3 regions of the Candidatus Jettenia sp. AMX1 genome follow, and region 3 is predicted to be linked to each of the others. Evidence: riboswitches for the same ligand, from Rfam matches in the RefSeq annotation. Region 3 holds a riboswitch; each other region holds the start of a gene.

Evidence for each region. Region 3 has a riboswitch for cyclic di-GMP ahead of FBQ94_RS14930 (response regulator). Riboswitches for the same ligand answer to the same signal wherever they lie in the genome.
Region 1: another riboswitch for cyclic di-GMP. It lies ahead of FBQ94_RS07445 (HEAT repeat domain-containing protein); the one in region 3 lies ahead of FBQ94_RS14930 (response regulator).
Region 2: another riboswitch for cyclic di-GMP. It lies ahead of FBQ94_RS16960 (two-component system sensor histidine kinase NtrB); the one in region 3 lies ahead of FBQ94_RS14930 (response regulator).

The regions. Positions count from the first base shown of each region.
Region 1 is NZ_SZPP01000019.1:12,739-20,506, forward strand. It holds gene FBQ94_RS07430 (SagB/ThcOx family dehydrogenase) at 1-1,242, shown strand, start outside; gene FBQ94_RS07435 (rhodanese-like domain-containing protein) at 1,259-1,699, opposite strand; gene moeB (molybdopterin-synthase adenylyltransferase MoeB) at 1,819-2,628, opposite strand; cyclic di-GMP riboswitch class I at 3,024-3,172, shown strand; gene FBQ94_RS07445 (HEAT repeat domain-containing protein) at 3,533-4,438, shown strand; gene FBQ94_RS07450 (S8 family serine peptidase) at 4,515-6,587, shown strand; gene FBQ94_RS07455 (MFS transporter) at 6,844-7,768, opposite strand, start outside.
Region 2 is NZ_SZPP01000079.1:624-8,391, forward strand. It holds gene ribD (bifunctional diaminohydroxyphosphoribosylaminopyrimidine deaminase/5-amino-6-(5-phosphoribosylamino)uracil reductase RibD) at 162-1,325, opposite strand; gene aroA (3-phosphoshikimate 1-carboxyvinyltransferase) at 1,337-2,605, opposite strand; gene FBQ94_RS16960 (two-component system sensor histidine kinase NtrB) at 2,833-4,098, opposite strand; cyclic di-GMP riboswitch class I at 4,162-4,249, opposite strand; gene FBQ94_RS16965 (radical SAM/SPASM domain-containing protein) at 4,647-6,494, shown strand; gene FBQ94_RS16970 (sensor histidine kinase) at 6,803-7,768, shown strand, end outside.
Region 3 is NZ_SZPP01000056.1:15,638-23,405, forward strand. It holds gene FBQ94_RS14915 (fructose-bisphosphatase class II) at 1-1,056, opposite strand, end outside; gene FBQ94_RS14920 (RCC1 domain-containing protein) at 1,254-2,477, shown strand; partial or broken gene FBQ94_RS14925 (transposase) at 2,564-3,141, opposite strand; cyclic di-GMP riboswitch class I at 3,584-3,671, shown strand; gene FBQ94_RS14930 (response regulator) at 3,828-5,537, shown strand; gene FBQ94_RS14935 (HD domain-containing protein) at 5,578-6,201, shown strand; gene FBQ94_RS14940 (hypothetical protein) at 6,374-6,775, opposite strand; partial or broken gene folD (bifunctional methylenetetrahydrofolate dehydrogenase/methenyltetrahydrofolate cyclohydrolase FolD) at 7,047-7,768, shown strand, end outside.

The sequences.
Region 1 (7,768 bases), on a different contig from region 3:
GAGACACATCTTTATATTCATAACGTGAAAGATATTCCATCAGGTGCATATCATTATTTTGTGAAAGACCATCAGATCGAGCAAAGAGTTATCGGGGATATAATCCCTGTTTTGTGGGAAAGATTTGACGGTATTTCTAAAACGCCTCCAATTATTATCGGGTTACATAGCATCTTTTGGCGCGAGGCATGGAAATATCAGTCCAGAGCTTTACGGTACTGCTATCTTGATGTGGGACATGCAATGGCATCGATTATGGTAGCGGCACATGCGCTGGGATTTTTTGTGCTGTCCGTTGGAGCGTTCAATGATGATAGTATGCGCCAATATCTTTGTTTTGATAAGACGGACGAGCAATTGCTTTTATTTTTGGTTCTAAGTAGTGATCAACCTGTTATTGGTGCGAATCGGAAGGAATTTCAAAAGGTCGATATAGGTGCCTCAAGGTATACAAACAGGCTTTCGAGCAGAGAAGTAGATTATCCACGTATCCGTATGGGACACGCACTTACTGGTAGAACGTATCACATACGTATTCCACAACAAGATAAATCATTTGTAAATTATTTGCCGTATACAAGAGATAAACAATGTGGGGAAATTAATACAATAATACCGGCTGTCGAATATTCATTAAAATGGACTATCAGACACAGGAGAAGTGCACTTGATTTTGATGGTAAAACACCGTTGTCTTTGCCGGAGTTTCATTTTCTTATGCAACTTTTATGCTCCTCATATAAAGCTGATTTCTTGATCCGAGAGGGGCCACCACTAGTCGTTCCCTACCTATATATTCACCGTATCGAGGGCTTGGAAAGAGGTGTGTATTACCTTGATAGAGTACAAAAGCGGCTACTATTAGTGTCCAGAGGTGATGTGCAACACAGTGCAAAGGAACTAAGTTTAGATCAAGACATTGCCGGTGACTCGGCTTTTGCCATCAGCTTTATGAGTAACTTTGAGTATGCGTTACTAGCTTATGGTGACCGAGGATATCGCTATATCCATTATGAAGCAGGATTTCTGGGACAGGTTTTATATTTAGGTGCTACAGCAATGGGATATGATGCTACTGGTATCGGTGCATTTCTTGATGATGATGTACATACCTTTCTGAAGACACCAGCAGAACAACAGGTAATATACCATTTCACTGTTGGGAAAAGGGTCGATGACCCTCGTATCTCAACACTTCCTGCCTATAGTCATCTCCATGATTTCGAGGAAGATATACCATAATACTTAATACTATCGATTAATGCTTTTCTACAGGATAGCCTTCCTCCTGCCACTTGTTAATGCCTCCTTCCATGTTGTACAATTCTTTTAATCCTTTATCTTTTAATAGCTTACATGCCTTTGCACTACGTACTCCGGCGGCACAATGAACAATTACTTGCTTATCTTTTGGTATTCTTTCGATATTTTGCTCAAGTTCCTGAATAGGAATAAGATTAGCGCTTTTTAAGTGTACCTTATCATATTCTTCCTCAGTTCGCACATCTAATATAAATATATCCTTTTCATGATCTATCAATTCCTTTGCCTGTTTAGGTGTTATATTTTTTACTTCTGTTTTTGTATCCTCTTTGTCTGCATGGAGCTTTTTAAAGATAAGGATGCCCATGATAGTATTTAAGAATAAGATCATACCTACAAGCAAGCCTGTTACTCGTATATATCGTTTTATAGCCATATGGTTTCCTCCTCTGAAATTTCTCCCGACAGTTTATACCCACAGGTGAGTTTGAGGGATTACTATCGAATTGTAAATAAAACTTATACATGATAGATACATTCTCCTGCCGGTCTTATTTAACCATGAGTCTGGCAGAATTCTTCATAATCAATAAGCTCTTTGATGGTAGCTTTATCGCTGCATACCGGACAGTTAGGATTCCTGTGTATCTTGACCTTTTTAAATTCCATATTTAATGAATCATACATAAGCAATTTTCCCTTTAAAATCTGCCCTTTGCCAAGAATTAATTTCACAACTTCTGTAGCCTGAATAGAACCTATTACTCCTGGCAGCACGCCTAATACCCCAGCCTCCTGACAGGAGGGTACCAATCCGGGGGGAGGGGGCATTTCATATAAACAGCGATAGCAAGGCCCATCAAAAGGTATGATTGTTGTAACCTGCCCCTCAAACCGGAAGATAGAACCGTGGGAAAGCGGTTTTTTAAGAAAAACGCAGGCATCATTCACAAGATATCTTGTAGGGAAGTTATCGGCGCCATCGAGAATTACATCGTAATCTTTGATAATATCAAGGATATTTTCTGAATTCAAACGATCTGTATAAGGGATTACCTCTATGTCGGGATTTAGCGCCTCAAGGGTTTCTTTGGCAGAGATAGCTTTTGAACGGCCGACATCTTTGGTAGCATGTAAAATTTGCCGCTGCAAATTTGAATGGTCTACACAGTCACTATCTGCGATACCGATCTTTCCGACTCCTGCAGCAGCAAGATAAAATGCAGCCGGAGAGCCAAGACCCCCCGCGCCTACGAGAAATACCTTCGCCTTTAAAAGTTTCAACTGGCCCTTTCCTCCAACTTCAGGGAGGATAATGTGACGTGAGTAACGCTTTATCTGTTCTTCTGTAAATGGCGATGACATTGTATTCTTCCTATGCATTATGGATAGTTATATACGAAATTTGTTCCTCGTTGCAATGTAATTTTTCCCATAAAAAAGGTCATGCACAGGGGCATGACCTTAACTTCTGCAAGAATCTTCATTTTGTTCAAGATACTATTAGGGTTATTATCTCATTATTCTGAGAGAATAATGACCGAATACTCATTGGTCATACTACAATTACGAGAAATTTAATATCTGATTATAGCAGACAATATTTTACGATTCAATAAATTTTAGTCATTGTCTTATCATTTGTCAGGACAGGAACTTTTCTCTTTTTCGTTGTAAAGGTTTAACATCAGAATTAAAAATTTTAATTGACATAAAATATTGTACATGTTATAAAGCAGCTGCTTAAAGTAGAGAAAACATTGTGACAAAGGCAAACCCTGAGTGATCAGGGGACGCAAAGTAAAGGATCTTGTAACAGTGGACAGTGTTCGTGAACAGTGTCAGTATACGTAACAGACACTCTCGTTCATAACTGGCACGATAGAAATAAGATGGCCTTGCTACCGAAAATGTCTTACAAATTTAACATGAGGAAATATAGCCTTACTTCAGAAAATGTTTTCAGAAGTAAGGTTTTTTATTTTCCTGATAGTTGCAAAAAGATCGCATCCATCTTTATCATCCGTGGAACGAAGAGTATCGCTTTTTCACGGGCGGGAGATTCTTCACTCCGCTCCGAATGACTACCAAACTTCACCTTGCTAACGATTACAAATATTTAAAAGTCCTGAAACCAGAGAAAAGCTTTACATAGAATTTGATGCATATAGAGAGTCATAAAATACCTTTTACGATATTCCTCCTGTTACTTTACATTAGCTTATTTTTTTACCCGTATTCAGCACAAGCTCAGCAAGGGGTTATACCATTGAAAGTTGCATGGAAAGAGCAGCGTCTTAGTGTAATCGCAGAGAAGGCTCCGCTCTCAGACATACTTTACCAGATCTCTTGCCAGACACGAATAGAGATTCATGGTTCAGAGCGTCTTCAAGAGCCAGTGAGTATCTGCTTTTCCGGACTTACCCTCCATGAGAGCTTAAAAAAACTTCTGGCCCATGTAAATTACGCTATTTTTATGAAAGCGGCTTCTCATGGTGAAATATTACCCCGCCTGCTGATCATAGGACGCCGGCCTGTTTCATCCTTAGAGTCTGTCGTTTTTCAGGAGGATGAGAAAACGGAAGGTGAGTTTTTCTATAATAATCTTCAAGGTCTCGACCTCAACATGCGTCTTGTAAAGATTCAAGAACTCTTAGAAATAAATCATCCGTATATAGAGGATATTCTTTACTCAGCAACGAGAGATTCAGACCCCTTAATCAGAGAGATTGCATATAAACAACTTCATGAAAGGGGCTATAGAAGCGTTGCCGGTTTACTTCTCAACGATAGCCGAAGTACAAACACTGATATTCGCAAAACAGCTATTTCGTTACTGGGAGAGCTGTTTGGTTCAGGTGAATTATTTGGCTCAGATGCAATGGAGATATTAAAAGATGCAACGGAAGATGATAATACTGATATACGGCATATGGCATTCAGCCAGCTATCTCATTTGTCTGCTCAGGATGGATTACCTATTTTAAGGGCGAGATTAACCCATCCTGATCCTGAAATAAGGATAATGGCAATAGAGGCAATGACATCCAAAGGCGAAGAATTTGCCCTTGAAGCAGCAAGAGTAGTTCTCCATGATAGTGATGAATTAGTGCGTAGCAAGGCAGAAGGGCTTATGTATGAGTTAGAGGCAAGAAAGGAGGTAAGAGAAGAATAACATACGTATAAGCGAATAGAGTTCTGTGGTTGTAATGATGTTTATCATGAAAACAATAGAGAAAAGGAGGGGTTGTATGAGAGGAAAGGTTTTTTTGTCCGTTATGTTTGTCCTATCTATGGTATTGTCCAATTCGATAGGTGCAATGGCAGATGAAACACAGAATAAAAAACTCGGATACGGTTTTGAGCCTGGGCTGGTTGCCGGGAAAGATTATGTTGCAGGTCAGTTGATCGTTGGGATCAAAGAAGGCATGAGTACGCTTGCTATTTTCAAGGTAGCTAATGCATCAGGGGGCAAACTGGTAAAGAAAATGGGGAATACTGCTGTTCTGCTGCAGTTTTCATCCGAAGAAGCAGTAAAGGATGCTGCTCATTCTCTTATTAAACTTCCCAATGTATCGTTTGTTGAAAGAAACGGTTTTATGAGTATTCCGCCCAAGCCGCTTCTTCCTGATATAAGAGGGCAGAAGAATAAAGGGTTACAGAATAAAAATTCTACCCCTGGCGATATGAATGCTCAATCCGTATCTGCCGATGCGGGAACCGGATACCAGTGGCATCTTACCGTAATAAGAAAGACAGCTGCGCTTGGGGCGCTCTCTGCTACACCGCCAACAGTTGCAGTAATTGATACCGGTGTGGATTACACCCATCCTGATCTTTCCGGTAAGGTCTATTTAGGGAAAAACTGTGTTGCAAATAATTTCGACCCTTACGATGATAATGGGCATGGTACTCATGTTGCGGGGATTATTGCAGCAAAGGCAGGTAACGGTCAGTATGGAGAAGGAGTAAGTCCGAATTCTAAAATATTAGCCGTGAAGGTTCTTTCAGCCAGCGGATCTGGTACCTTTTTCGATGTTGCAGAAGGTATGAAATACGCAAGAACAGCGGTTACAACACCTCCTACAAAAGTGATAAATATGAGCCTTGGAGGTCCTGCCAGCGCGCTCGTTGCTGCTGAGGTGCTTGCTATCAAAAATGCAGGAAAGGTGCTTGTAGCGGCTGCCGGTAATTCTAACACTACCACCCCTTCATATCCTGGAGGTGATGTGAATACTGCCCTTCGGGTTATGGCTACGGAAGAGAACGATGCCAGGGCATGGTTTTCAAACTTCAGCCCATCTGCGACCCCAGGCCAATATAATATTGCGGCGCCTGGATGGGAAATATTATCGACGACTCCTGCGGCAGGATATGCGCCTATGTCAGGTACTTCTATGGCATCACCGGTAGTGGCCGGGGCAGCCGCCCTTGTGTGGGGACAGTTGCCAGCCCTTACGCGGGATGGCTTAGTTGCGCGGCTTGTAACAAACGGAAAATTGATAGGCAAGGGTTTTCCCGTTAGAACCCGAAGGGTCGATGTGCGTCAGGCGTTACTCGGTACTACTGAGAGAGCTATCGTGGGAAGGATACTTGACCCGGTTACCGGCAAGGCGCCTAGTTCGCCTCTTGCTCCCGCAAATGCCAGATTATTCTCAGGAGTTACACCGCTGGCGCTTGATTTAACGAACAGTGGTGGTTCCTATGAGATGACAGGGCTTGGAACAGGCACGAGCAGAATACTGAGAGGAGATAAGGCCGGATATGTAAATGCAGCGGTAAGGAACAATATTACTATTGCTTCGGTAGCAGGACCATACACAGATGCCCTCCCCAAATCAAGGACAACCGGGAATGCTACCATTACCATTGACTGGTCGACCGTGCAGCCTATAGTGGATACTACGGGTTGTATCGATGGCTGCAACGGTTGGGAATTTGATCTTTGGGTGAGATTGCCAAATGGATCGTATGTCTATTGGGGTAACCCGGGCGATTTCATGACTTCACCGTTTGTTGGATGGCCTCGTGATTCTTTTGAGGATTTGGAGCCTCTGGAAACGATTGTCATTGGGAACTCGGCATCGAACGGAGTTTATAAGGTATTTGTCGATAAGTATCCTTATTCGACATACTTTAGTCCATCATGGACTGGCTCGCAAATGTCTGCCCAGATCTATAACGGTGCAACCTCCATTGGAACGTTGTACAGTCCGCCCGTAAGCTGCGGAACGAATAGATACTGGCATATTGGTAATCTAACGAAAAATGGAACTTCCTATACCTGGACAGTTGTTAACACCTGCACAAATACCATACCGTAAAGTTTATTAAGTTTTATTGATTCAAAAGGGAATGGATTACGGCACAAAAGATAGCCGTAATCCTTTTCCCTGCTTATTGCATGTCTCATAATTTATGTTATCTAAATTCTTCAATGGGACACAGATAAGTACAGATAAAAATAATGATGGAGATATTTTACCTCATCCAATAGGTAATTAATCATGCTTCTCTCCTGCTAAAAAATCCGTGTTTATCCGTGTTCATCTGTGTCCAACCGCAATTTTTAAGTGCCAATCAATGAGATTGTTTCTGCTTTTTCATCGTTTTCCGTGTTTTCTTTGTTTTTTTTGATTTTTTTCGCAGTTTCACGAGTTGCCGGAATGAGGGAAAGATTTCGAATTCGGTATTTATTCCTTCCAATGGTCTTACACCAACGACACTAAAGAAAAGTTCGGTACTGGATACCTTTTTTGTAGATGCACGAACTTCAGTAAAATGCCTTGAGAGAAAAAAATCCGCAAGGAAACGAAGAATCGCAGAAATCAAAAATATTGTTAATAACCGGGAACCCCAAAGAGGTGAAACCCGTTCAGCCAGGAAACCACCCAGTGAAGCCCCGGCAAAAATGGCGCCTCCATTAATTAAATTGAAGTATCCCAGACACCTCAACCGCTTTTGAGCGCTTACTGCATCATAGATAAAATTTGTTGTGCATAAATTAAAGCCACTCCATACAAAACCAGCAAGTGCATTAACAACACCTAAATAAAATGGATTTGCAGAAAAAAGCCATAAGACAGGAACTACAGGAATGATAAAACTGGTAATTTTTAAAATTCTCGCATTACCTACAAGATCTGCATGCCTTCCCCAAATAGGAAATGCAATAAGACCGGCTATTACACTACCAAGATGTATCATCATGTAGGTGAGGTAATTAAAATGAAGTTCCCGGAGCAGGTAAATATTAAAATAGGGGGTTGCAAGTTGTACAGAAAAACTAATACTCGCAACGTAAAAGATGAATTTTACAAAATTACTTTCTTTGAAACGGAAAAGAAATTTTGTAAAAGTGAAATCGCTCTCTGTTGATTTATGAAGCGGCAAATCAATCATTTTGGACATATAGTAAAGGGATACAAAACGAAAAAGCGTTGCCCCCAGGAAAACAAGAAAAAATCCTGTTGAGATAGATATTTTCTTCATGAGGGCAAGCACA
Region 2 (7,768 bases), on a different contig from region 3:
TAAATGTACTATCGATATTTTTTATGAAATTTGGACCTGGAATATTCCCTATCAGTTTTTCTGATTAAACTATCTGTCTGCATAAAAACCATGCAGACAGATAGGAAAACGGGTATCTCTTTGGTGATTTCGCTCCGCTTAATCCGCTACTCACTCCTCAATCATTCGGTAGGGCGGATTAAACGGAGTGAATCCGCCATTGTATCTTTACCTTGCCGGTGTTTATATTTCAAAAAACCTTCAATAACAACATCATCTGAGAATCTTTTTATCGTTATTTCGTTAACTTTTACGGATTCAGCTATAGCATCGATACCTTTTCCAAGTACAGGGGAATTTGCGCCCTGACCTCCAATAATAATCGGAGCGATAAAAACAATAACTTTATCGGCAAGGCAATCCTCGAGTACTGCAGTAATGACTCTGCTGCCACCCTCCACTAAAATATTTGTCATTTTCATCTCACCAAGCTGCCGGAAGAGTTCCTGTAAGTCTACCCGACCGCTCATAGTGTTTGTTTGAATAACCTCACATCCCAACTGTCTGAGTTTCTTAATACGCTCGGGCAATGCGTTCCTGCTCACAGCAACTACTATTTCGCTTTCATGAATTGTCTTTAAAAGACGGGAATGTAAGGGCAACGAGGCGTTACTATCGATGATAATTCTCTTCGGATTCCTTCCTCCCTCAAGGCGGCAGGTCAGGAGAGGATCATCGCGCAATACGGTGTTAATTCCAACTAAAATCCCATCCACCTGCCCACGGACCTTATGTGCATATACCCGTGATTCTTCGCACGTAATCCATTTTGAGTCTCCTGTATGAGTAGCAATCTTTCCATCGAGTGACATTGCCCACTTCACTATCACATAAGGCAATCCTTGCTGCATTAATTTAAAAAAAGAGGCGTTCAATTTCATTGCCTGGAATTCCATAACCCCCAGCTTAATCTCAATCCCTGCCTCCTTTAATTTTCGTATTCCTTTACCTGATGTAATAGGGTTAGGATCGATAATTGCAGCTATCACCTTCCCGATACCTGCCTTAACAATGGCATCAACACATGGCGCCGTCTTACCATAATGCGCGCAGGGTTCCATGGAAACATAGAGTGTTGCCCCCTTGCAGTTTGCTCCTCCCTCATGAATTGCATGCACTTCTGCATGCGCCCCCCCAAAGATCTGGTGATACCCTGTTCCGATAATCTCGTCATTTTTTACAAGTACGGCGCCTACCATGGGATTAGGCTCTACTTTTCCCCTTCCCTTTTCTGCCAATTCCAGCGCAAGCATCATGTATTTTTCATCAGTATTTACTGTAGTCATAACGCAGCAAACTATGGCCGTAACTCCTCTAATCTCCGGAAGTAATCAGGAAATGTCTTGGATACGCACTCCGGATGTTTTATAGATATTCCCTGTGCGCGCAGCCCAATCAACGCAAAACTCATAGCCATACGATGGTCATCGTAGGTTTCTATTTCTGCCGGTTGAGGCAGAGATGGTTCAATCTCAAAACCATCCTCATATTCTACTGCTGAAATCCCCATCCGGCGCAATTCATTCACGACAGCAGAAATACGGTCAGTTTCCTTTATACGCATATTTTTCACATTCCGTACCCGCGTTTTACCGCGGGCGAATACCGCTACAGATGCCAAAGTCTGCACCACATCCGGCATATCCCCCATATCGACGTCCACCCCATGCAGCGTATCTCCCTGCACCTCAATCCAATCAACATGCATCGTAACCTTACAACCCATTTCCTTAAGGACGTCTACAAAGTGAATATCTCCCTGCAGGGAATCACTTCCGATTCCTTCAACTCTAACCTTTCCACCGGTAATTGCCGCAGCAGCAAAAAAGTAAGAAGCGGCTGATGCATCTGCCTCCACCTCATAATGCATAGCGCGATAACGTTGCCCGGATTTGACGAAGAATGTTCTGTAGTTATCGTTGCTAACGTTTACCCCAAACTGACGCATTAATGCAAGAGTCATATCTACATAACGCTTCGAGACCAGGCTGCCTTTCACTTCTATAACGATATCCTTCTGAGCATAAGGAGCTGTCATTAATAAGGCGCTAAAGTATTGGCTGCTTAAATCTCCCTTTACAACAGCCGATCCACCGGATAATCCCTTTCCTCCGACGAGTACCGGCGGACAACCATTATGGTATTTCGAGCTGACATCTGCCCCAAGCTGTCTTAAACCATCAAGTAAATCCTGTATAGGCCTTTCCCTCATGCGCGAAACACCGTCTATCTCATAGACCCCTTTTCCCAGGGTTAGCATAGCAGTTAAAAATCTCATCGCTGTACCTGCATTTCCAATAAACAAATTTGCCTGCTTTACTGGAATAGTTCCGCTCTTACCGTATACCACAAACCTATTAACATTTTGCTCTTCTTTAACGGGTATTCCCAGGGTATTTAAACTAGATGCCATGTATTTAGTATCATCACTAAAAAGGGCATGAGAAATTATAGATTGTCCGTCAGCCAGTGCAGCCGTAACAAGGGCGCGATTTGTATAACTCTTTGAGCCTGGAGCCTTAACTACTGCATTGACTTTTCCTTTTATTGGTTTTATTTCGATCACTTTATAGCTTACCTATGAAAAATTTCCGTACTATGATATTTCGCCAGCACTGCTTTGGGGGGGACATGAAAATCTGTTCATCAATACACCCAAACGGTCCCAAAGTCCCTCATAAGCCTTAACCTATTCCTGATTAGAAATTTAAAACGAATATATTTTAGTTTATTTGAAACAACTATGCAATAGTATCGTGGATATGATTTTAACGAAGAAATGAAGAAAATCTGCTATGTCGGTTTGAATGCTGGCAGAACTATAATAACCTTGGTAAATACACCTTCAACACTATCAATGGCAAGCCTACCCTCATGGTCCCTGATAATACTGTAACTGATGCTTAATCCTAAGCCCGTTCCTTTACTCCGGGGCTTTGTGGTATAAAACGGTTCTACTACTCTATCTCGTATCCTGGCAGGTATACCCGTGCCATGATCATAGAAGGTAATCCTTACCGCCGGACGGTTGTCTATCGTTGTTTCTTCCCCGATAATCTCAAGGATTTTATTCTCATGCACCTCTGGATATTTCTGGTTTAAGGCATATCGCGCATTACTGATAGCATTCAGAAAGACTTGCTGTATCTGCTGAGGGTGCGCAATAATTTGGGGCAATTTTGGAGAAACGTCTAACTTTATCGTAATACCCTCTTTTCGCAATTGCGCCTTTATCAGGACAAACGTATTCGCCACTATCTCGCGGATGCTAACGATGCTCTTCTTCTCCTTTGAATCGCCAAATCTTGCAAAAGAAAGAAGACTGCTGGTTATGTTCGCTATACGGTTAGCCTCTTTGATAATCCGGCCGGCAATATCCCTTTCCTTACTTCCTTCGCTACTTTTATTAAATAGTATCTGGGCACAGTTAATAACACCGGTTATGGGGTTATTGATCTCGTGGGCTACACCCGCAGCCAGTTCACCTAATGATGCCAGATGTCTGGACCGTTCAGCTTCTCTTTGCAAGGTTATCTTTTCCGTGATGTCCAGAAATGCGCCTAAGATGCCAAGAACATTACCCTTTTCATCTTTTATCGGGGTTCTCACCATCCTGACAATCAATTCCTGTCCATCTACGATATATTTCTCTTCTCTGTCATCTGTCTGCCCTGATTCTATAACCCGCTTATCCTCAGTTCTATATTTCTCGGCAAGTTCTTTGGGGAAAAAATCATAATCGGTCTTTCCGGTAATCTCGTCTGGCCTGATATGGAGATCTCTGGCTAAATTCTCGTTACAAGACATGTATACGAAATTTTTATCCTTAGAAAATATTCTCTGAGGAAGACTCTCAAAGAGGAGCCGATATTTACTTTCGCTTGCACGAAGCGTCTTTTTAGCACGTTTACGCCTGATAATGTTACGGACAATACTCCAAAAGCCAACAACAGAGGGAATAAACTGTTTGTATAACCATTCTGCACAAAACCAGTTCTTTGTATGGAAAGCAAAAATAGGGATTGTTACAAAGAATTTCGAGACGTGAGATAATAACATGCCAGCACCCCTTTATAAAATTTGGCCGTAACAAACACAGCGGCCTATGGAGTGCTGTATTCGCCCGGCAACCCTGCTACCATATTCTTAATGAAGATTTAGGCCAGTGGCTTTGCGTCCCATCCTTTCGAATGGTTTGCCTTTATCAGGTTTCAAAAATTAACTTTATAGATACAAACGTTACGTTTAGCATTTTACATACCAATAAACGATATAGCAACTACAAATCGTTAATAGTGCTCAATATTTATCATATTTTTCATCTTAACATACGTATTGTATGAAATAGGTTCAAAAAATTTTACATGACAAAAATGTATCTTGTAGTACACAAATGTTCCTTGATACAGAGTATTCAGAGATATATCCATTGTTTTTTCTTTCTCAATTTTATATTATTTGCATAGAGCATTGCCCGATCTCAGATCTGCTTATCATAAGCAGAGAGAGAAAACTATTGTGCTCACAGACAGCTCATAGTAAAATTATCATGAAAGATTCATTTTTCACATTATCTTTAGTATTATCTATAATAAAAGGCTTTTAAAATGAATTACAAACCCTATGCAATCTCCTGGAACACGACCTATCGATGCAACTTGCGTTGCAGCCATTGTTACCTCGATACCAATGCATTAACCAGGCAATCCGCCAATGAGCTTAGCACTCAGGAAGGGTTTAAGCTTATAGATCAAATGGCAGAGCTTAATCCTAACTTGCTGCTAATCCTTACGGGTGGAGAACCACTATTAAGGAAGGATATTTATGATCTTGCCTCCTATGCCTCTCAGAAAGGGATGATGATAGTGCTGGGCACGAATGGGAATTTAATTGATGATGATGTGGCAAAGAGATTGAAACAAAGTGGTGTAACCGGTATTGGTATTAGCCTTGATTCTATAATGCCTGAAAGACATGACAAATTCAGGGGGATTTCACGTGCATGGGATGATACCCTCAACGGAATTGAGGCATGCCGCAGGCAAGGCATCGAATTCCAAATACAAACAACCGTCACGAAAGAGAATTTTCATGAGATTGCCAATATTATCGAATTCTCATATAATCTTGGTGCCAGGGTATTTAACCTATTCTTTCTGGTCTGTACCGGTAAAGGTCAGGAGTTGACCGATATTACACCGCAGCAGTACGATCAGGCATTGCACCAGCTTTATACTATACAAAAGAACTATCAGGGGAAAATGATGGTGGGAGCAAAATGCGCACCACACTACCGAAGGATTGTGTATGAACATGATACCACCTCTCCACTCATCAGGACGTATGCTGGCGGTTGTCCGGCTGCTACCCACTACTGCAGGATCACACCGGAAGGCGATGTTACACCGTGTCCTTATATGCCTAATGTTTCCGGAAATGTAAGAGAGAAAAGTTTTGTGGAGATTTGGAAAAATACCCCCGATTTTCAAACTTTGCGAAATACTGATCTGAATGGCAGATGCGGTGTCTGTGAGTTTAAGTACATCTGCAAAGGATGCAGGGCAAGGGCGCTTGCAACCTCAGGGAACCAGATGGATGAAGATGGATGGTGCAATTATATCCCGGGGAAATATGGCAATACAGTTATCCAATTAGCACCAGCCGAAACCTTTGGGGTTGAAGAAAACTTCACCATGAGCTGGAGTTCCGAGGCAAAAAATATCCTGAAACAAATCCCCTCTTTCGGACGGGGTATGGTCATTAAAAATGTTGAAGGTTATGCAGCAAAGAGCAACCATCATGAAATAACCTTGGAAGTAATGAGGGCCTCACGGGAAGAGATGATAGCAAAGAAAAGAACTGCATTCCCGACAAAAAGTGAAAGTAAAGCTGGCACTAACACAGAAGATGGAGGCCAGGTACATCAGGATGGTGAAATCCCCTGGGCTGAGGAGGCGCGAAAACGTGTTGCAAATGCGCCGGATTTTGTACGGCCAGGTATTTATAAGCTTATGCAGAAAAAGGCGCGCCAGCATGGTTATAAAGAGATTACTTCTAAATTCCTTTCCGAAATACGGGATGAATCTATGCAGCTCGCATCAAAACGTATTAAGAATATCGGATTTGATGAACTAAGGATGGATGCATGGGATAAGGCCAAAGAAAAGTTAAAAAGTGCACACAAAAAAGAGGTTATTGATACTATTAAGGCATTTCTTGATGAACGTACTATCAGGAATGAGGGCATCATTACTAAATTTCAGGCATATTTGAAGGATTCATGGACAGAGGAAGCAAAGCAACGTCTGGAGAAGGCGCCTATATTTATCAGAGGCAGGGCAAAAAAAGCAATTGAAGGCTTCGCGATCCGGCGAGGTGCTGCAATGATTACCTGCGAAATGATCGATCAATACATGAAAGATATTCCTTCTTTTGTTAAGAATAAACTCAAGTAAAAACAGGGGCTTAAGGGCATGAAAACACATGAGGCCTCTATAGTTTTATGATGTAGGGCAAGAGTTTTATGATGTAGGGCAAGGCTTTAGCCTTGCCTCCTCTCGCTTAAACGTGCACGGGGGATAGGATAGCAACCCTAAAGAGTTACCCTGAATTAAAAATTCCTGTACATCAAATGATGCCACCTTTCAGCAACAATTTTGCTGGTTCAATCGTCCTTGGCTGAACCAAGGCATATTGAATTTCCCAAGTATTCAATAAGGGCGAACACCGAGTACTTCTCTATAAGCTCATAAAAGAACTTGTCATGAATACTATAGTGCTCATAAAACAGCTCTTGCAAAGATACCGAAACTACGAGAATATCTTTCCTGAGGCTTTCAATAAACTCCATATACTTTCCTGTAAATCGATACGAACAAAGATTATTATTTCTTCTATTCTGCTTTCTGTATTTCCTATTTTTATTATGCGGGTATTTATTTATCCCACAGAAAAAAAGGCCTTGCAGGATTCCCTAATACAAAATCTTGAGGGGGTCGGACATAAGCAGTCGGAACTCATTGTACGATGGATCGAGGAAAGGAAGGCTGATGCCAGGATTATAGCAGAAAACCCGAATGTACCTGGTGTAATCTATAAATCCGAGGGGAGTGAAAATTTTTATAGGCTGCTTCATCATTTAAATACCCTTAGAGAGGCTTATGGTTATAAAGAAATCTTCATCTGTGACCGCCACGGAGATTTAAAAATCACTACCTCAACGGGAAAGGTAATCACGAATGTGGCGGGATATGAATTCTTCAAAAATGCCGTAAATGGCATCACCTTTGTATCACCCATTGCACCCTCGGTAATTCCCTTAGAAAATGAATACGGAAGATTAGAATTCGGTTTACCTACCCTCTATATCACTACGCCGGTGATTTATGAAAATAAGATTATCGGTGTCGTATGCTTACGGGTAGATGTAATGGAAATTAGTAGACTTATGAGAAGTGTCCGGTTAGGAGAAACGGGAGAAACATACCTGATTAATAAACATGGATATATGATCTCTGAATCGAAATTTTTACGGGATCTCAAGGATTTTGGAATAGTCCATCAAAGAACAACCCTTGAGCTTAAGGTTATTAATCCGACAACAGGAAAGTTTACCCGAAGTGTTGAGGAATGTCTGAAGGGAGGGCATGGATACGATGGAGAGGGTTATACAGACTACCGGGGTATACAGGTATTAGGCTTTTGGCAATGGATTCCTGAACTCAACTGG
Region 3 (7,768 bases):
TACCCTTGAGGATAAGACGGTATCCCACGACATCTCATTTCCTTTTTCCGTGCCGGGTCTGACAATTTTAAAATTCTTTAAAACGTCCACTTCGTTCTTTCTGAAGTGATTCCAGTTATCGATCCTTCCCAATAATTTTCCATCTTGCGCCACATCAGCGGGCAATATTCTCAGGGTCATCTCACCACCTAATTCTTCAACAATAATGGCGCTTAAAATCGCCTCAGGAACTCCACCCACACCTATGATCAGATCAATTTCATCTCTCGCAGCCGCCAGGGTAGGGGTAAGGTCGTCATCCTTGACAAGGCTTAATTGAGCGCCATGATCTTTAATTGTTCTGACAAGCTTCTCATGCCTTAATCTGTCCAGGACAACAATTTCCATTTGCTTGATTTCACTACGGATATTGTACTCAACAATTTCTTTGCCTTCCCTTTTCAGAATATGTTCAGCCATGAGGTACAAATTTCTTGTAATGCCATTGATTACACTAACACCAGCGCCTTTATATTTACTTCCAACGATTGTCTTGACCCCATACATATCGGGAGAGTTGAATAATCCTCCCCTTTCGCTGTATCCAACAGCAAAGATTGCCCCTCCTGCGAATTCCTGACTGACCAAACACCGGTCATTCTCAAAAGCGCTGAGCACAATATCCGCTTCATTATCCCCCCATCCGGTAACAGCGCCAAATTCTTCCCCGATATATAACATAGGCATATCCTTTCGTTCACCCTCTGCATTCACCACATAAGCCTTCCACCAGTTGAAACTGTTATAGATATGCCTGAGCCACCAAATAGCCATGTTGCGTAAACGAAAAATATTAAACCCTTCTCCATTGGTACTGAAATACCGCAGAGACCTTGCAGCAACGATCCCAACGGCATGCCGCAACTCGTTTCTGTTTACCAGTTGAAGCCCCTCGCCAGATGTCCTCAAGTTATTCCCTTCAGGGATACAGACATCAAGGATGCACGGGTCGCCTATCCGCTCTGAATTAAAACTCTCATCCTTTATGAATGGAATACCATTTCTTATTATCTTCATGTTAATTTAAGAAAAACCAAAAATATCAAAGACCTTTATAATATACCCTCTTATTCTCGTTTTGTATAATTTTTTTACATTTACATTTCTTTATTATATATTCTTTCCCTTTGCTTATTTTACTATTATAATTGTATTGTCTCACATTTTTCACCATAATGTATAAACCATAATAAATTAATCTTAGAATACCTATTATGACATATGAGAATTCAAGAAAAATTGATGTAAAACAAAGTAACAGTACCTTAGACGTGCCTATGAAAATTGTGCAATTCAACCCTATGCACAGCAAGCTTGCCATCCTATACTTGACTGCAGTTTTATTTCCCTTATTTTTGATTACTACCCGTATACCTATCTTTGCATCGACAATCTTACAGGTCTCAGGTGGAAGTTTTCACAGCATCGCCCTGAAATCCGACGGCACTGTTTTGACCTGGGGACAAAATATGCATGGGCAATTGGGAGATGGAACAAACACCGACAGGAAAATACCCGTACAAGTAAAAGACCTGAATAATGTAACCGCTATTGCCGGAGGGGCATGGCATAGCGTTGCTTTAACATCAGATGGCACAGTATGGACTTGGGGGAGCAACTGGGCTGGGCAACTGGGAGATGGTACGACAAAAAGCAGGAATAAGCCTGTTCAGGTAAATAATCTTAAGAATATTACTGCAATTGCCAGCAAAGGACTGCATAATCTTGCTCTGAAATCAGATGGTACAGTCTGGACATGGGGGCGGAATATCTACGGTCAATTAGGCGATGGAACCACAACAGATAGAAACACACCTGTACAGACAAGAAGCCTGAACACTATAATCTCCATTGCCGGAGGGGGATATCACAGCCTTGCACAAAAGGCGGATGGCACAATCTGGACATGGGGATTGAATCAATATGGACAACTGGGAGACGGAACTATTACCAACAGGACCATTCCCGTTTTGGTGAATGGAATTAAAGACGTCAGCATGATCCGTTGCGGGGGAGATCATAGCATTGTCCTGAAGAATAACGGTACTATTTGGATATGGGGATTTAATCAACACGGTCAGCTGGGGGATAGGTCAACCGATAACAGAAGTACCCCGGTTCCTATGGGCGATCTTAAAAACATCATGACAATTGACGGTGGAGGAGACCACAGTCTTATCCTTAAATCAGATGGTACGGTCTGGACGTGGGGGAATAACGAGAATGGCCAATTGGGAGATGGTACTACCATGAGCAGAGCTACCCCCATCCAGGCAAGCACATTGAGCAATGTTACTGCTATTGCCAGTGGGGAACAGCACAGTATTGCCCTGAAGTCAGATGGTACCATATGGGCATGGGGATCAAATAGAAATGGTCAATTGGGGGACGGATCTATCTCAAATAGAAGTACTCCGGTTCTTGTAAAAATTAAGTAAAGAAAAGCAACAATACAATTTACTGCATACATGCTTCTGGTAGAGAAGCAAGATTTTGTGTCTCTATTTTATTTTTCCAGAGCGTGTTATGCACTTTGAAATATCACCTCAGCAAATCTTCTTAGCATGAGTATGGCGAAAGCAAGGAAATGAAGACCCGTCAACACTTCAGGCAGTCGCTCATAATCCCTTACGAGTCTTCTGAACCTGCTCTTCCATGCAAAGGGTCTCTCAATGACCCATCTTTTGGGGAGAAGTACAAATCCTTTTTTTGTATGAGGGAGCTTCATCACTTGAAGCTCTATTCCACGCCCTTTTGCCTGATCACCTGTGTAGTCTTGATTCACAAAGGTTATCAAGGCGGATTCTCCCGTTACTTCCTGAATCTCTTGGCACAACCTCTTCACCTTGGCTCGTTCCTGCTCATTGGCAGGAGTTACATACAGAGCCAGAAGATGCCCGAGGATATCAACAGCCATAGGGATCTTGCTTCCTTTCCGGCTCTTTCCTCACTCTCAGGTGTAGACTGAATAGTCTGGCTATCGATAATCGCTCTGGAAGGCTCCTTTTTCCTTCCTTCAGCCAGTCTCAGAATCTCTCGAAGATCATGAACAACGGCCTCAAAGACTCCGGCTCTTATCCATCTCGTAGCTTGCTGGTAGATGGTATATATACCAGGAATGTGCATGAATGTACATGAAATTCATAAAATATTAACCACAGATGGACTCTGATATACACAAATAAGATAGCAGATTAAATATCCCCTTTATTAATTTTTGTACAATTGTGTACAAGTATGTACGTAATCACCTGTTAAAACGCAAAATAGTTATCCTCACAACAATGAACCTTTCATACATTAAAAAACTGATAAAATTATCACATATACATAAGTATGTAAGCACAACGCCATTTGCAGGTTATATATATGCATATGAGTATTTGCCCTACACTAAATACAGATTGAATAATTCCAATAAAAAGCAATCTTGATTCATTGGCATTTTTCTTGCTAAATACTTTTATTTAAAACGTTTATAAAGATCATAGTAAGTACTGTTGATATCAAATCGGTTCTTTTGAAATAAAGGCTTTTGATAAAAGCCCGAAAATGGCAAAACATTCGAAAGGATGTGGCGCAAAGCTACTGGCCTAAGTCCTCTTACAGGATATGGTTGCAGGGTTGCCGGAAAAGATCATCTCATTATATGATTGTTTTAGTACAATCATATTTTTACATAAACGGGATACTGCGATCATAATATTTTCATATTTATAACCTACCAGTAGTTACATCTCCATTTGCGTCATTCCTGTTGCTACCGTATATTTCCTTAAGAAAATAAAATGACTTTAGAAACTGTAAAAAATCGCCTTGTTAAACAACCGCCCCATCTTCGCATTCTTGCGGCTGAGGACGAGGAATCAGTTCAGCAGGTTTTAAAGATTACGCTGGAGTATGAGGGACATCATGTTATCATAGTGGAAAAAGGCGAGGAAGTCTTTTATACCTTAGAATCAGAAACTATAGATCTTCTCATTTTGGATAGTGATCTTCCTAATATCTCCAGTATTGATATCTGTTACTATTTAATGAATGATCTTTTGTGGCAATCACTACCCATTATCATGCTTACAGAGGATCAGACTATTGAAGATAAGTTGAAAGGTCTGCATGAGGGTTTGGACTATTACATTACAAAACCATTTACAACCGATGAGTTACTCACATGTCTGCATAAGGTTTATGAGTATTATCAATGTACCAGAGAAGTTAGTCCTCTGGCCCGACTACCCGGCAATATCGCAGTGGAAAGGGAAATTAGCCGCAGAATAGTACAACAGCATAAGTTTTCAGTATTGTATTGTGATATTAATCATTTTAAATCATACGATGATACTTATGGACTTATCCATGGAGACGCCGTCATACGCTCTACAGCAAGAATTCTTTTGTCATGTACAGACCATCATAAAGACCTCGCAGGATATATAAGTGAGGATAACTTCGTCATTGTAACTTCGCCGGATAGAGCCGCTTCTATTTGTGAATCTGTTATTGAAAAGTTCGATACCCTGATTCCAAAGCTTTATGATGAGTCTCATCGAATAGCAGGATTTGTTGTAACCCAGGAACGGGAAGGAGTTCTGCACAAATTTCCCTTAATTTCGATTGCTATCGGCGGTGTAAGCAATGAATGGAAAGAGTTAACTTCGGTGAGAGAAGTTAGTACTATTGGCATAGAGATGAAGCGTTTTGCCAAACAAAAGGGTAAGGGAAAGTCTGCCTATGCTTTTGATCGCCGCAGGAATCTGATCAGGGAGGATATTACTTCTTATCTCAATAGAATTGCCTTTGAGGACGTCGGGGGAATATCGTATATTTTAAAAAAAAGCCATCAAAGACGGATTGCAAAAGTCCTCCAAATGATTAAAAGTGAACTATCGGTACTTCAGAACAAAGGCAATATGGAATTATTGAGTATTGGTTGTGGAAATGGGATAATTGAAAGGCAGATCATGGACCTGGGAATCAAGGTTTGGGGAGTAGATTCTTCCAGCAAGGCTCTTATCGAGGCTCAAAAGAAGGGTATAGAGGTTTCTGTTGCTGATGTTACCGAAGGCTTACCGTATGATACTAATCGATTTGATATGATATTTGCAGGAGAAATCATCGAACATATTATTGATACTCAAAAATTTCTGCTTGAAGTTAAAAGGGTTTTAAAACCAGGAGGAACTCTTATTCTTACAACCCCAAATATGGGCAGATTGATTGATCGCATTCGATTTCTCTTTGGAAAAGCGCCAAAACACGCTTCTCCTCTGAATATTTTACATGTGCGGCCTTTTACTTTTGATTCTCTCAAAACAGCTCTGGAAGATGCCGGATTTACCGTAACCAAGATAGCATCGAACGTAATGGCTTACGATATCACGTTGATATTCAATTTTAAGTCCACCTGGTTATCTAATCTTTTTCCAACACTTGGGAAAAATCTTATAGTTAAGGCTTTTTCATCCCATGACCCTTTCCGGAAACTCAAAACAGTATGATGCTTTACATCTCTGTAATTTTTATTATTAAGGAGTTCATATGAAATTTAAAAATAATCCTCCAATCGACTATATAAAGGAAAAAAAGGTCAATGAGGTTATAAAGATATACTTTGAGTTTAATCACTTAAAACAACTCTATAGGCAAGGTTGGCTATTGAAAAACATTCCGGAGGAGAAATGTGAGAGTGTGGCTGATCATATCTATGGAGTAACCATGCTTTCTTTTATTGTCGCTCATGAGTTTTTTCCTGAATTGGATATAACCAAAATTATCAAAATTGCTCTCATACATGATTTGGGTGAAGCGCATGTAGGAGATTTGACACCTCACGATCAAATACATCCTCATAAGAAGGAAAAAGATGAATACGAGGCGATTGCTCAAATTCTTTCAAAACTTTCTACAGGAAAAATGTATTTGAATTTATGGAATGAATTCCGGAACCAGAGTTCTCTAGAGAGTAAATTTGTCAAACAAATGGACCGTCTGGAGATGGCTTTGCAGGCGAGCGTTTATGAGAATTTAGGTTACGGGAATATGCAGAATTTTTTTGATCATGTACAAAAAAAGCTATCGGATGAGGAACTCAAGAATATATTTAAAGACATAGGCTATATCAGAAGGCGGTCTTCCGGTATTGATTTTAAAATGCCGGAATGAAAAACGATTGTATTGCTAAAGAGTTTTAGCAGTTTATAAAATCAGCCGAACTTCTTAATAACAACTATAGCGTTCTCTGTAGTAAACTACTCCTATTTACAAAGACTTAATTGATCCCTCAAAATAGCTCTCAAAAATATTAAGGAGTTCTTTCTGATTCATACTTCTCTGCTTATCTGTAAGATGGGAGCATACCTGCTTTTTTATATTTCTTATTTTTAATAAATTTATTACCTATTGCCTGAAACCATATTCGATGATACTTTCTGTCAAAAACCAGGTATGCAGGCTCACCACAATGACCCTCGCACGATGACCATGTTGATATCCCAATGGAAGAAACAGATATCACAAGACGAGCTATAAAGGGTTCTAAATCATATACCCGTATTTTAGGGAGATACTCACATTCCCTAAACTGATCAAATTTACCATACCGGTCTCGTTCCAAATTTAAACGAAAAAGGTCAACGGGTATCTCATGCGTAAATATTTCAGTTAAATACTGGTTATTATGTATATCAAATAGTTTTGTATTGTATAGTAAAATCTTTATTTTCCAATCTATTTTCAATTATAGATTTTACTCACCCTCTATACAGAGAATACTATATTCGGTTGAGGTTATGTAGTACTATGTACATAAACCCGTTTAGCCTCTTACTAAAATAGAGTTTGGAAAGACCTTGGGTTTAGAAAAAAGTTGTATTTTTATGGATGTTATACTATTATTTTGGAATTTCCAGAATAGGATAATTTCACTAGTATCTTTTTCATTATTTTTTCAGTAAAGATGCAACAAAGGTATGTTTAATGCGTATTTTTGAAAGGAGAGTTTCAGGTTTATGACTGCAAAACTAATCAAAGGAACTGAAATTGGAGAGCAAATTTTAAAGGAAATTACTGCTGAAGTAGCAGAAATAAAAGGGAAGTAGTAATCCCGCTTCCATATCGTACGTCACTTTAAAAATTAAAACTGCTCACAGATTAGGTTTTAAAGAGATCCAGGATAATCAACCAGTCGATATTTCAGAAAAGAACCTTCTTGCTCTGATTGATACCTATAACAAAGATAATTCAATCCATGGTATTCTTGTCCAGCTTCCCCTGCCAAAGCATATTGATGAGAAAAAGGTTTTAAATGCCATTGATCCCGATAAGGATGTCGATGGTTTCCATCCGGTAAACGTTGGACGTCTTATGATAGGAGGTGAAGAGGTAAAGTTTCCACCCTGTACGCCAGCCGGTATTCAGGAATTGATTGTACGTTCCGGCATTGAAACGAGTGGCGCAGAAGCCGTTGTAGTAGGGCGTTCAAACATTGTGGGAAAACCAATTGCTAATATGTTATTTCAAAAAGGAAGAGGGGCGGATGCAACAGTAACCGTAGTTCATACCCGCACAAAAAATATGGCTGAACATTGTAAACGCGCAGATATCTTAGTTGTTGCTGCGGGTGTTCCAGGTTTGGTAAAACCAGAGTGGATCAAACCGGGCGCATGCGTAATTGATGTAGGTGTTAACAGGATAGGAGAAAAACCAAGCAAAGATGATCCAAAAAAAATGG